One region of the Guptibacillus sedimenti genome, then DNA from elsewhere that is predicted to be linked to it. Evidence: a T-box and tRNA genes for the amino acid it is inferred to sense, from the RefSeq annotation. Region 1 holds a T-box; the other holds one or more tRNA genes.
What was found. The T-box of region 1 lies ahead of serS (serine--tRNA ligase). A T-box ahead of a tRNA ligase gene usually reads a tRNA of that ligase, here a tRNA-Ser.
Positions count from the first base shown of each region.

Region 1 (7,593 bases):
TAATATGGACGTCGGTAATAATGTTGTATTTAATATCTGTCGTGCGATGATCCAAATAGAAAAACCCCTCGGGTTTGTGTTCACGATACAAATAACCACTCTCTGGATCAGTATGACTGACTTTAATCTCTTTGGTTTTCTTCACCTCCTCCTTTTCCTTTAGAGGCTTTTTTCCGTGATCAGCCCGATCCTGTTCCACAGCTTCATTCAATTCTTCAATATAATCGGCCGTTTCGACGTGAACTTCTTTTCTGGAAAACTTCTTTTTATTGGCGTTTGCTTTTAAATGGGTTGAGTCCGTATAAAGCACGCGACCCGAAACCATTCGGTGGTTCATCGCTTGATGAACGATTTCATCAAAGACCTCCTGGAAGATATCAGTCTCATGAAATCTCATTCTGCGATTCCAGCTAATGGTGGAGTGGTGAGGCACCGAGTCTGTTAAATTTAAGCCAAGAAACCAACGATAAGCGACATTCGTTTGAATTTGGCGTTCTAATTCTCGCTCAGAACGGATGCCATAAATATAGCCAATGAACATCATTTTAAATAACACAAGAGGGTCTAGAGAGGGTCGGCCATTATCTTCACAATAGTAAGGACGGACTTTCTCGGGAATAAAGGAAAAGTCTATGTAGTGGTCAATTTTTCGAAGTAAGTGGTTTTCAGGGACGAGCTCTTCAATGGTCACCATTTCTAATTCGTTTTGTCGATTTTGTCTAGATTGGAACATTAAAATCACCGCCTAAATAGAATCTACCTATAGGATAACAAAAAAATGGATAATTGAGGGAAATGAGATAAAAAAAACAGGCTGTCGAGACTTTCTCGACAGCCTGAAGCTATCCAATTGGATAGCTTTTTTCTTATCTCACTATAATTGCACATAGAAAAACCGCTGTCGGCGATGACAGCGGTCGAAATATAATCTCCAAATTATATGCGCGTTGGTTATTAATTAGTAAATGGAGGAGGAAGAGGGATTCGAACCCCCGCGGGCGACTAAGCCCCTGTCGGTTTTCAAGACCGATCCCTTCAGCCAGACTTGGGTATTCCTCCGTGTGAAGAAGTTATTAACTAACTGCGACAAGTAATATAATATCATCGTATTAGAATAATGTCAACGATATCCCAAAACTTTTTCAAAAAGTTTTTCAGGTATGTAAATTGATGATTGATGAAGAACTTCGTCGAAAATTAGCTTCTTTTACTATACACGATTCTTATCTAAAAATAAAGAGCAGAGATGACTCTGCTCTTTATCACTTTTATTTAATCACTTCACGCCCACCCATATATGGACGAAGTACTTCAGGGACAATAACTGAGCCATCTTCTTGTTGGTAATTCTCTAAGATTGCGGCAACAGTTCTCCCGATCGCAAGGCCAGAGCCGTTTAACGTATGAAGGAATTCTGGCTTTCCATTCTTTTCACGACGGAAGCGAATACCTGCACGACGTGCCTGGAAGTCTTCAAAGTTACTGCAAGAAGAGATTTCACGATACGTACCATAGCTTGGGATCCAAACTTCAATATCGTATTTCTTCGCTGCAGTAAAGCCAAGGTCAGCGGTGCACATGCTCATAACGCGATACGGAAGTCCTAATAGCTGAAGTACTTTCTCTGCATGCCCCGTAAGCTTTTCAAGCTCGTCATAAGAATCTTCAGGCTTCACGAAACGGACAAGCTCTACTTTATTAAATTGGTGCTGACGAATCAGTCCACGAGTATCGCGCCCTGCAGAACCAGCTTCAGAACGGAAGCAAGCACTGTAAGCTGTATAAGCAAGTGGAAGATCTTCTCCGTCCATAATTTCATCACGATGGAAGTTTGTTACCGGTACTTCAGCTGTTGGAATTAAGAAGTAATCTTCTTCACGAATTTTAAAGGCATCCTCCTCAAATTTAGGAAGCTGACCAGTACCAGTCATGCTTTCACGGTTCACAAGGTATGGAGGAAGAATTTCTTCATAGCCATGCTCAGATTCATGTAGATCCATCATAAAGTTAATCAAAGAACGTTCTAGACGCGCTCCAGCACCTTTATAGAAAGCAAATCGGCTTCCGGTTACTTTTGCTGCACGTTCGAAGTTAATGATATTAAGATCGGTTGCAATATCCCAGTGAGGCTTTGCTTCAAAAGCAAAATCATTTTTCTCTCCCCATGTACGGATTTCGATGTTATCATCTTCCGTCTCACCTACAGGTACGCTATCATGAGGGATGTTTGGGATTTGAAGAAGAATTTGTTCAAGCTCTGTCTCAACAGTGCGAAGATCTTCATCAATGGTTTTAATCTTATCGCCAACTTCACGCATTTCTTTAATAAGGTGATCGGCATCTTTCTTCTCGCGTTTAAATACCGCCACGTTTTTAGAAGCTTCATTACGCTGTCCTTTTAACTGCTCTGTTTCAGCGATAAGCTCTCTTCTGCGCTGATCAAGCTCTTCAAAACGATCAAGACCGACTAGATCTTCCCCACGCTTTGACAGCTTTACTTTTACTTCTTCAAAATTTTTACGCAAATACTTTAAATCGATCATGCTTTTTCCTCCTTTATTAATGAATGATAAACCCGTTAACCTATCTAGAGTGAAAGTATGGTTTTTGAATACAAAAAAGCCCTCATCCCCTATAAAGGGACGAGAGCTACCCGCGTTGCCACCCTGATTGCAGACAATTGTCTGCCTCTTAACAGAATAACGGTCTGCTCCGAGAAAGCTTACTTCATTCAGCTTCCTACTCAGGGATGGATTCACAGGGTTCAATGATCGATTCACACCACACATCGACTCTCTTGGCATTGAACATCTATTACTATTTCCCGTCAACGTTTTCGTTTATCATTCGTCATTTGCAGAAAAAGAATTCTCTTCTTCTTGGTACGTAATAATTTACACGAAAAGTTACTCCGTTGCAAGTCCTTCTTTCTTAAACTCCAGAACCATGTCAATAAACATCTGATGCATGCGATCATCGTCCGTTAGTTCTGGATGAAAAGCACACGCAAGAAAACGTCCATGACGTGCCGCTACGATTTTTTCATTAAACGTAGCAAGCACTTCAACATCTTCTCCAACTTCTTCAATATATGGAGCACGAATGAAGACACCAATAAAGTCTTCTTCTAGTCCTTTAATTGATAACGGTGCTTCAAAACTTTCACGCTGTCGTCCGAAAGCATTTCTTTTAGACCTTACATCCATGACGCCAATATGAGATCCATCCACACCTTCAATATGCTTTGAAAGAAGGATTAATCCAGCACATGTGCCGAAAATAGGCTTCTCTGATGCAAAAGCCTTAAGAGGCTCTAGAAATCCATACTGATCAATTAAACGACGCATTGTCGTACTTTCCCCACCAGGCAGCACGAGTCCATCTAAATCCTCAAGCTGTTCAACACGTTTTACCACAATGATTTCTGCTTCTTTTGTTTCTAGTGCTTTCACATGTTCTCTGATCGCACCTTGCAGTCCAAGGACCCCGACTTTCACCATACTGCTCTCGACTCCTTCTCTTTATCTAAGTAAGAACCCCACCTTACGTTACGCAGGTGGGGGATCAATGATTTTACCAGCCGCGCTCTTGCATACGGTCTGATGGCTTAAGTGAAGAAATTTCAATTCCTGGCATTGCGATACCAAGGTTCTTGGAAATGTTTGCGATCAATTCGTAATCCTGATAGTGAGTTGTTGCTTCAACAATCGCTTTAGCGAACTTCTCAGGATTATCTGATTTAAAAATTCCAGAACCAACGAATACGCCGTCAGAACCAAGTTCCATCATTAACGCTGCATCTGCAGGTGTTGCGATACCACCAGCAGCAAAGTTAACAACTGGTAGACGTCCAAGCTCTTTAATTTGAAGAAGAAGCTCAAATGGCGCCTGAAGGTTTTTCGCTTCAGTCATCAATTCATCTTCAGACATGCTTGAAATTTTACGAATTTGGGATTGAATAAGACGCTGATGACGCACAGCTTCAACAACGTTACCAGTTCCAGGTTCGCCTTTCGTACGAAGCATTGCTGCACCTTCACCTACGCGGCGCAGTGCTTCACCAAGGTTACGCGCTCCACATACAAATGGAACTGTGTACTTACGTTTATCAAGGTGGAATTCTTCGTCAACTGGCGTAAGAACTTCACTTTCATCAATGTAGTCAACGCCCATTGATTCAAGAACGCGTGCTTCTACAATATGACCAATACGGCATTTTGCCATTACCGGAATGGATACGGCATTCACAACGTCCTCTACAATTGTAGGATCAGCCATACGTGCTACGCCGCCTGCTGCACGAATATCAGATGGTACTCGTTCTAGTGCCATTACTGCTACTGCACCAGCTTCTTCTGCAATCTTCGCCTGCTCTGCATTCACAACGTCCATAATAACGCCGCCTTTTTGCATTTCAGCCATACCACGTTTTACACGATCTGTACCTGTTTGTTGATTCATCTATATTCCTCCCATATCTATACTTAGAAACGTCTATTATACACGACATCTATCAAACGCTTTTATTGTAACATTTTTTTATGACTTGTCCTATCACATGTGCGGTGATTTCGTAAAAGATTTAGAAAAATACTCCCCGATTACCTAATCGAAGAGTATTTTTACCAATTATGCTTGTTATTATAAGTTAAAACAGTCCTGTCACTGCATCTGCTACACTCGTCCACACACCAGAGAAGAAACCACCAATTGCTCGCATAGTAAGGGTAAACCAACCTGCTTTTTCAACTGATTCAGTTGCTACAAGAGGTACTGACGAACCTTTGTCCCCTGTTATGTAACCAAAATCTTCCCCTGTTGCTTTTAAGACAACTGTTCCAACTTGGTCGCCTTCTTTAATTGGTGCAGTTAGTTCTCCATCTTCGTTAAGGAGAGACTTGTCGTATTCGTAGCTAAGTTCAAATGGTTCTTCCGTGTTTTTTACAGTTACAGTATTAAACGATTCCCCAGCAGCTACGCCAACTTCTTTTTCTTTTCCTTTTACGACGTTAACGGATGATTCTCCATCTACTTTATCGCCTTTAGAAACAATTGTTTTTTGTTCAAATTGATCGAAACCATAATTCAGCAATTTTGAGGTCTCTTCGAAGCGAGCTTCATAAGAGTCGGTTTTCATAACAACTGAAATTAATCGCATATCCCCTTGTTTTGCTGTTCCTGTAAAGGCAAAGCCAGCTAAATCAGTTGATCCTGTTTTAAGCCCGTCAATTCCTTCTACTTTGTACTTATTTGAATAGATAAGAGAAGGAAGAAGCCAGTTCCAGTTCTTCATGGTAATTTGATCATCTGTACCTTCACGGAATTCTTTCACAGGCGTACTCGTAGTTTCAAGCACTTCTGGATAATCTTTTAGAAGATGATATGCAAGAAGCCCTGTGGAACGTGCAGACATCATATTTTCTTCATCCGCATCACCAGCCGGATGATTTCCTAAAAGGTCTCTGTTATTTAGTCCTGAGCTATTCACGAACTTGTATTCTTTCATGCCCATTTCTTTTCCTTTGGCATTCATCATTTCGACAAACTTCGTTTCTGTCCCTGCAATGTGCTCAGCAAGTGCCATTGTGGCAGCATTTGCAGAATAAATTGCCATTGCTTCATATAATTCCTTAACTGTATACTGTTCACCCACACGAAGTGGTACGTTTGAAAGAGAACGGTTCTGAGATAACTTTTGAATCGTATCACTTACAGTAACTTTCTCATCCCAACTAACTTCACCTTTACTAATCGCTTCAAGTACTAAATACTCCGACATCATCTTTGTCATACTTGCAGGTGAGAGCGTTAATTCAGGATTATTTTGATATAAAATTTTCCCTGAACTTGCATCTATTAAGATTGATGCTTCCGCTTTGATGTCAGGCGCTTCTGCAGCCTCTGCAGTATTGCCTCCACCAAATGTTCCTGCTAGTAATAATACCATCGCCATGGCTACGGTCATGGCTTTCAAACCAAGGTTTTTCAACCCCTACACCTCCAAATAAGTCTCACATAACCGCTATTCTATCACACCTAAAATTAAAAAAATAGATAGAGGAAAGTCCCCTATCTACTTTTCGAATATATTCGGTTGTTTTTGTCACACAGCTGTTATAACTTCCGTCTAAAGCCCTATTTAGACTGAGTAGTTTGGTGCTTCTTTCGTCACTTGAACATCGTGTGGGTGGCTCTCACGGAGCCCAGCTCCAGTGATTCGTACAAACTGACTGTCCTCACGTAGAGAATTTAGAGTTTTTGTTCCACAGTATCCCATTCCTGATCGTAACCCACCGATTAATTGATGGATTGTATCAGTAAGAGGTCCTTTATAAGGAACACGTCCCTCAATTCCTTCAGGAACGAGCTTAGACATATTTTCCTGGAAATAACGATCTTTACTTCCCTTTTCCATCGCTCCAATTGATCCCATTCCACGGTAGACTTTAAATTGACGCCCCTGATAAATTTCACGTTCGCCTGGGCTCTCATCTACACCTGCAAGGATGCTACCAAGCATGACGGCATGACCACCTGCTGCAATCGCCTTAACGATATCTCCTGAGAACTTAATGCCTCCATCTGCAATAATGCTAATACCATGCTTGCGTGCCTCTGTTGCACATTCATAGACTGCAGTGATTTGAGGTACACCAACACCTGCAATCACACGAGTTGTACAAATAGAACCAGGTCCGATTCCTACTTTTACAACATCTGCTCCTGCTTCGATTAGAGCTTTTGTTCCTTCTGCAGTAGCAACGTTACCTGCAATAATTGGAAGGTTCGGGTAAGCACTTTTAATTTCACTTACTTTTGTCATTATGCCTTCAGTGTGTCCATGTGCAGAATCTAATACAATTACATCCACACCGGCTTCAACAAGCTTTTCAACTCGCTTAAGTGCATCTGTTGTATTCCCCACAGCAGCTCCTACTAGTAAGCGGCCTCTGCTATCTTTAGCAGACTGTGGAAACTGAATAACCTTTTCAATATCTTTAATGGTAATAAGACCTCTTAACGTACCGTCTTCATCTACTAGAGGAAGCTTTTCAATACGGTGTTTTTGTAGGACGCGCTCAGCTTCTTTTAATGTTGTTCCGACTGGAGCTGTAACAAGATTTTCTTTTGTCATCACATCTTTAATTTGAATAGAGTAGTCTTCAATAAAACGAAGATCACGATTAGTAAGAATACCAACAAGTTTGCGCTCATCATTCACAATAGGAACTCCTGAAATGCGGTACTTGCCCATGAGGTGCTCAGCATCGAATACTTGATGCTCTGGTGTAAGGAAGAAAGGATCAGTAATAACACCACTTTCAGATCGTTTCACACGATCAACATGCTCAGCTTGCTCTTCCATTGACATGCTCTTATGGATAATTCCTAGACCACCTTGTCTTGCCATTGAGATCGCCATCGGTGCTTCTGTAACTGTATCCATACCTGCGCTAATAATTGGTACATTTAGTTCAAGGTCTTTTGTTAACTGAGTTTTCACCGATACTTCCCTCGGTAGTACATCTGAAAAAGCTGGCGTTAATAACACATCATCGAAGGTTAACCCTTCTTTAGCAAATTTTGTTTCCC
Region 1 covers NZ_JAQQWV010000017.1:203-7,795, forward strand. The annotation lists partial or broken gene PQ578_RS22250 (IS1182 family transposase) at 1-733, opposite strand, end outside; tRNA gene PQ578_RS22255 (tRNA-Ser) at 967-1,059, opposite strand; gene serS (serine--tRNA ligase) at 1,269-2,543, opposite strand; T-box leader at 2,636-2,840, opposite strand; gene pdxT (pyridoxal 5'-phosphate synthase glutaminase subunit PdxT) at 2,907-3,500, opposite strand; gene pdxS (pyridoxal 5'-phosphate synthase lyase subunit PdxS) at 3,574-4,461, opposite strand; gene PQ578_RS22275 (D-alanyl-D-alanine carboxypeptidase family protein) at 4,649-5,989, opposite strand; gene guaB (IMP dehydrogenase) at 6,140-7,593, opposite strand, start outside.

Region 2 (7,593 bases), on a different contig from region 1:
TCTGCTGGCTCCCCACCATTTTCGTCGGGTTCTGGTTCATCTCTTGTCTTCAAGAACTCAGCGCGGATTTCCTTCCACTCTGTTTCGACTATAGCAACCATTTCAAGCTGTTTGCCGATCGTCCGTGAAAGTACTTGTTCAAGCGTACCGCGAATGTTGTCTTTCGTTGCCATCTGGCAGTGCATATCGTACTGGAAAGATAGCAAGAAGGAGTTATCGGTAGCTGCAACTGGCTCGCTATCCTTTAACCAGGCGTGAGCAGAGACTTTTTCCTGACGGACGTTTTCCATCACTTCGCCCCAAACACTTTTTACTTTCATTAAATCCTGCTTGGTCGCTTTCTTCAGCATCTCTTTTATTCTACCATGAGATACACCAGATTTCTGTCTGGAAGGTTTAAATTGTTTCTTCTGTTTCGGTTCACTTGTCTCTTCTTGTTTAACCGTAACACCTTGCTCTTTCAGTGTCTTCAGTTCACCCTCAAGCTTCTGAATACGTTCAAGCAATTCGCTCTGATCTTGAGCAGGTTGACTCTGACTGCTGGTTTCATCCTGACAAATTTGTACGAGAGCTAATTCAAGGAAAATCCGCGGATGGTTTGTCCACTTCATCTCTTGCTGACTACGATTCAACGTCTCGATCACCTTGTAGATCCAATCTTTCGCTGATTGGTCACCTAACTGCTGAAACGTTTCATCAATTTTCACTCGTTCAACAACCTCTTCAAGCTGAGGGGCCGTTTGATAAAGTAATAAATCACGATAGTAATAGATCAGATCTTCAAGGAAACGTGCAGCATCTTTCCCGTGATCCATTAATTCTTCCACTGCATTCAATGCTTCCGCCACATCTTTATGATGGAAAGCCAATGCGATTTTTGAAATCATTTTTTGAGACACGCTTCCTGTTACAGCAAGCACATCATCTAATACAACTTCCGCCTCACTATATGAGATCGCCTGATCAAGAATACTTAAAGCATCTCGCATTCCGCCATCTGCTGCTCGAGCGACTTGATAAAGAGCATCTTCTTCTACCTCAATATCCTGCGCGTGAATAATGGTTTGTAACCGTCCCACAATGTCCTGCGCTGTTATCCTTCTCATATCAAAACGCTGACACCTTGAGATGATCGTTAATGGGATTTTATGAGGCTCCGTCGTTGCAAGGATAAACACCACATGCTTTGGAGGTTCTTCTAATGTTTTAAGAAGAGCATTAAATGCTCCTGTTGAAAGCATGTGAACTTCATCTATGATATACACCTTATAAGAAACAGAACTTGGTGCATACTTCACTTTATCGCGAATATCACGAATGTCGTCGACCCCAGTATTAGAAGCCGCATCAATTTCTATGACATCAGAAATTGATCCATCAGTGATGCCAAGACACGCTGAACATTCATTGCACGGTTCAGCTACTGGTGCCTTCTCACAGTTAATCGCCTTCGCAATAATTTTGGCAGCACTCGTTTTTCCCGTTCCTCGAGGTCCTGTAAACAAATAGGCGTGAGAGATTTTTTGCTGCATGAGTGCGTTCTGAATTGTTCTTGTAACATGCTTTTGACCAACCACATCTTCAAACGTTTGCGGTCGCCAAACGCGGTATAGCGCTTGATAACTCATTCGCCTACTCTCCTCCTAACCTCTTCATACGTTTCTATTATACCGTTTCATCGCCTTTAATTCAAAAGACAATCCTACCAAAACGATACTAAAAAACTCACCCTTTTAAAAGAGTGAGTTTGAGCATTTAAATTAAGTAAACCGTGCACCTTCCTTCGATAAAGCCACCACAGGCGTTACCTGAACAGTTAGCTCGATCCGGGCACTCCCGCGGCACACAGAGGGTACCTACTTACTGCTGCTTCCTTCCGGACCTGACAGGATTCATAGGACTCTGTTGCGCAGGACCCGAATGTCAACACCACTTATTCAGGTCAGACCCTGCAGTGGCTAAACCTCGGGAAGGGATTCAGTCTCGCTATAGCGGATTGCGAGTACAGGGCACCGCTAATTCCCCACCTAGCACGGCAAATTTGATAATAATGTTGTGCACTCGAATGGTGCAAGATAAAGTATATCGCATTTCGACCATTTTAGCAACAGGCCAAATACTCCATTAAATGTAAATGGCGGAGGCGAGAGGATTTGAACCCCCGCGACGTGTGAACGTCCTAACTGATTTCGAGTCAGCCCCCTTCAGCCAGACTTGGGTACGCCTCCATCAATCGTTGTCTCGCTGACAGAAAAACTATATCATGTCTCTTCAGGATTTTCAATGAATGATAATAGTTCCTTCTTACGCCGCTTTTCTTCTTTTTGTTTTAATCGTAAATGGCGAAAAAATGTCGATAACATCGTTCCGCATTCCCCTTCACATACACCAGCCGTGACAGCAGCTTGATGATTAAATCGGCTATCATCAAGAAGATTCATTAGCGTACCAGCACAACCGCCTTTCGGATCGGAAGCACCATACACTACTCGCTCCACTCTCGATAAAACAATGGCGCCACTACACATCGCACATGGCTCAAGCGTAACATAGAGCGTGCAGCCAGTTAATCGCCAGGACCCTACTTTACGACAAGCCTCATCAATAGCAAGCAGCTCAGCATGCGCTACAGATCGTTGTTCTGTTTCCCTAAGGTTATACGCTGACGCAATCACTTCATCATCTTTTACAATCACTGCGCCAATTGGCACTTCTCCAATAGCAGAAGCCTTGTCAGCTTCGGCTATTGCTAGTCGCATAAAATATTCATCTTTTTCAAGGTGATCCTCCATTCCATTCACTCCTTTACAGTCGTTTTATCTAAGAACAGTTTGGGTAAACTACATATTATTCCAATTTATTTAAAGGAGAGGAGTTCCGTTGAGCAAAGAACATATCGAACATAGCCACCAAGACACTTCCGCTGCACTTTTATTAATCGATGTAATCAATACGATGGATTTTGAAGATGCTGAACTTCTAGCAAGATACACAGAGGAAGCAGCTGACAATATTAAATCGTTAAAAGAACAGGCAAAATCAAAAGGAATGCCTGTGATCTATGTTAATGATAATTACGGCTTATGGCAATCTGATTTCAAAAAGGTGATTAACTATGCCGCCGAGGCAAAAGGACAACACCTAGTTGATCGTCTTGAGCCAGAAGATGATGATTACACAGTCGTTAAGCCAAAGCACTCTGGCTTTTTTTCAACACCACTTTCAACACTACTGAAGTATTTGAACGTTAACACTCTCATTCTAACTGGTTTTGCAGGAAACATTTGTGTGCTGTTTACTGCAAACGATGCATACATGAGAGAATATGATCTTTATATTCCATCCGATTGCTGTGCGTCTAACGTCAAAGAAGACAATGATTATGCCCTTCGTTTAATGGAAGGAAACTTAAAAGCCAACACTCAGGCTTCTAGTGAATTAAACCTTGACAAGCTGATTGAAAAGGCGAACCAACGCAACACAATAACAGCTTATGAAGGTTAAGAAAAGCCCCTCTTCCGTAGAAGAGAGGCCAATCATTAAGAGCTTGTTTGAAAGTAAGCAGGCCTTTGCTCAAAGGCAGCATTTAAATAAGTGACCATTAATTTATCATCGAAAAGTTTGCTGCCTTTACGAAGGCTTTGACAGTAGCCATCTCTAAACTCAAGACGATCAATTAAGAAGGAATGACCGTACCCACTATTCACAGTTACTTCAATCACACGCTCTTTCGCTGTAAAGGTAAGGGTCGTGTCATTGATCTGGAAGCGCACTTCTTCAAGATACTTTGAATGGTAAAGACAAGTCATACAACGAACAACTTCGTAATACCCTCCGTCAGTCGTCACACGCTCTGTTTTATATCGCTTTAGATCAGAATCAATATACATCATCACATCCTGAACCTTTTTCGTCGACATCGCCAATTGGACACTTGTATTTAGAGATTGATAGAAGCGTTTCTTAATCCCCACTTTATAGAAAACAAGCCCCATACACCATGTGACAATAAGAACAGGTAGCAAAATGGTTAGAAGGTCTTTTTCAAAAATCGTCCAGTCATAGTACCAAATGAGAAAAAGAACGGCTATCGAAAAAAGAATGCCTGCTAAAAAAGTTTGAGGACGATAATCACGAAAGTCATTTTCTGCTGTCGCAAGCTCTGCTTTTAACCATTCGAGCTCATATAAGTCAAAACGCTGCAGCTCTTTTTGCTGCCAGGCCGCATCATGCATCCACCCTTCCGAACGTTTATGATGCAAGAACCCTTTAAAAAAATTATGTAGATGTGAATTAGTTTCCATCTTCCGCTCAATCGTTTGCCTAAAAGCACGGTCATATTGCCGAGCAATCGCACTCATACCCTGAGCAGCGATGAGAAGGATAAGTAATAATAAGAAAAGCTGTCCCCACGGATTATCTGCGAATACGGATTGTAAACCATCAATCACGGGAGAAAGCTCTGATTTAAGATTGATCCCAACGGCACGAAATAATTCAGCCAATGTCCCTTTCCAATCGTCCAACTTAAAATCCTCCCAACTCTCCAAACTACTTCTATCATATCACCTTTAGGTCGCTTTAGCTTGCATTTTTTAACAATGTTTCCTACTTAAAATAAGCATTAATCGTCCAGTCTGTTTTCACATACACAGGTAGGTTTGTGATATTAACTTGAATGCTTTCAGACCTTTCATAGAAACCACGATCAATCATGAATACAATTCGATCTTGTTCCCTATCAAGTAAGTTTAGATTGCGAATTTCTCCCTTTTCATTCATCGCTTCGATTTTGACCTGCTTTTTATACTTCATATTTACGTATGGCGCTTCAGAAATAACTGAATTCACCAGTAAGTTAAAAGTGACACCATCCTCGTTGTAAAAGAGTGTATCTTTAACGATCTCAGATCCATAAATCGATGTGATCGGCTCAGCTAACTGATGTGAGTACGTTGATTCTTTAATCTGCTTATAGATTTCGTACTGATTCGGGTCAACGTCAAAGCTTACTTCCTTTGAAAAGTTGGCAATCAGCCCATCGAGGTGAATAGCTTCAGGTAGCTTCGTTCCAGCTGGAAAAGAAGCTGAGTATTGCCCGCCGCTTAGCTTCTCCACTAATAACGGGGCTATCTCTTTCTCCTTGTCGGATACCTTCAATTCAATATGAGGGATTGTCGAAAAAGGAGAATCGATCTCTAATATGAGCCGACGATCAGAAGCCGTCTCCTCCCATCGAGAAACCGTTACTGTAGTATCGTTAAATCTCTTTGTTTCATTAATCTGTTTCGTATTCTTTGTTTCCTTTTTATATTCATAAGAGATAGGGACGTTAACCTTAGCTGAACGATTTCCACTTACGATCGTTGTAAGTGCTCCGTTCCAATTTCGAAGTGGTTCGTTCGTCTCGGAATGAGCGACAGATTGAAACGTTCCCTTCATATAATAGTCACCTTCAAATAGAACACCTTCTTCTGTTTCAACGAGTTCCAATCCAGATGCTTCACCAGAAGGATCGTCCATCACAAGCTGATCGATTTTCGGAAGATCTTCTCTATTTCTTGTTAAGACAAATTCACTATTCGACACATCAACATGATAGAAAACATAGACGTTATGTCGAGAATACCAGACACCATCCAAGTTTATTTTAAAATCATCTCGCAGTGGCATATCTTTTAATGATTGATAGTCTCCAGACTGAATCGCGAGTTCAAGCCCGGGAGTTGTCTTTATAAAATAAGGAACGATGTCCTCAACCTTTTCCACAGTTAAAACGTCATCGGATACACTCTTGTCCTTTCCAATGACTGTAAACGTAATAAATGCCGCTCCTAAAAGAACAATGAGCGCAAGCCATTTACGCTTCCCCATACTAATTCACTCATTTCCACTGAATCGTTCGTTACTCTTTCGCTATACAGGGCAATGTTTCCTTTTATGTAGTTGTGCATATCGTTAAAGTGAGTAGAAAAAGAGGAATGAAGAAAATTGAGGGTAAGAAAGGCAAAATAAAAAACCCTTATCTCATAAGGATTTAAATGGTGGCCCCGAGAGGAATCGAACCTCCGACCTGCGGTTTAGGAAACCGTTGCTCTATCCCCTGAGCTACGGGGCCGAATGACTAACATTATACAACAAAATCTTATAAAGCAAAAGCATCGTGCAAAATAATTATCGCGCGATCGATAGACCGCGCGATGTCCGTACATTTCCCCAATTAGTTATTCTGTAACCCAGCTCTTCATATAATTTTTATCTTCATACTGCTGCACCTGTTCGATGACTTTAAGCGGTCGGAACGTGTCGATCATGACTGCAAGCTCGAGCGTTTCTTTTTTGCCGATGCTTGCCTCAATTTTCCCCGGATGTGGACCGTGTGGAATGCCTGAAGGGTGAAGCGTAATCGAAGCTTCCTCGATGCCTTTTCGACTCATGAAGTTGCCTTCTACATAGTAAAGCACTTCATCACTATCAACATTGCTATGAAAATATGGTGCTGGAATAGCATCTGGATGATAGTCATAGAGCCTTGGTACAAAGGAGCAAACAACAAAATTATGCCCTTCAAAGGTTTGATGGACTGGCGGAGGCTGATGCACTCTCCCTGTAATCGGCTCAAAATCATTAATATTGAACTTCCATGGATAGAGATAGCCATCCCAGCCAACAACATCAAGCGGATGATGATCGAACATATGACGATGCAATCCACCACGTGTTTTCGTCACGACTTCATACGAACCTTTTTTATCATGTGATAGAAGGCGTTCAGGACCATCAATGTCACGTTCGCAGAAAGGACTGTGTTCCATCAGCTGACCGTATTCATTTCGGTATCTTCTCGGTGCCGTAATCGCGCTATTTGCTTCTATAACGAGCCAACGGTTGTCATTTCCTTCTGGGATGACCCGGTATATCGTTCCAATCGGTATGACGATATAATCTCCCGGTTTATAAGAGAGCTCCCCAAACATCGACTCAATTCTACCTGAACCATGGTGGATAAAGAAAAGCTCATCTCCGTCACCATTTCGATAAAAATAGTCCATCGGCTCTGTTGGGTTTACCACACCGAGGATCACATCCTCATTACCCAGGAAATAACACCGCTCGACAACTGCATCGCCCTTTTTGTCGTATTGTGCCGTTCGGAAATGACGATGACGTAGCGCAGATTCTGCCTCATACTCAGGTGTTGTCTTTTTTATAAAAGTTGCTTCCGTTACTGCTGTTGGAAAATGGTGATGGTACAAAATCGATTGGATTCCTGAAAACCCCTTCGTCCCCATCACTTGTTCCCGGTATAAGGATCCGTCTTCTCTTTTAAAAGTTGTGTGACGTTTAGACGGTATCTCCCCCATCGTCCGATAGTAAACCATTTTCATCCTCCTCTCCAACGACATTTGAAAGTGTGCCTAGATGAGCAATAGACAAATCAACTCTGTCACCAGGCATAAGGAATTCACGTCCCGATTGTTCAAGAATACACCCGCTGCCAACCGTACCTGAACCGATTACTTCACCAGGATATAAGGTCACATTACGCGAAGCCTGTTCGATGAGCTCACCAAAGGAATAATACATCTCTTT
Region 2 covers NZ_JAQQWV010000016.1:2,010-9,602, forward strand. The annotation lists gene dnaX (DNA polymerase III subunit gamma/tau) at 1-1,628, opposite strand, end outside; RNA gene ffs (signal recognition particle sRNA large type) at 1,770-2,036, opposite strand; tRNA gene PQ578_RS22185 (tRNA-Ser) at 2,136-2,228, opposite strand; gene tadA (tRNA adenosine(34) deaminase TadA) at 2,262-2,792, opposite strand; gene PQ578_RS22195 (cysteine hydrolase family protein) at 2,881-3,504, shown strand; gene PQ578_RS22200 (hypothetical protein) at 3,540-4,526, opposite strand; gene PQ578_RS22205 (hypothetical protein) at 4,609-5,874, opposite strand; tRNA gene PQ578_RS22210 (tRNA-Arg) at 6,043-6,118, opposite strand; gene PQ578_RS22215 (homogentisate 1,2-dioxygenase) at 6,225-7,382, opposite strand; gene PQ578_RS22220 (fumarylacetoacetate hydrolase family protein) at 7,345-7,593, opposite strand, start outside.
Region 2: it encodes a tRNA-Ser, which carries the amino acid that the T-box ahead of serS (serine--tRNA ligase) is inferred to sense. The anticodon was not compared.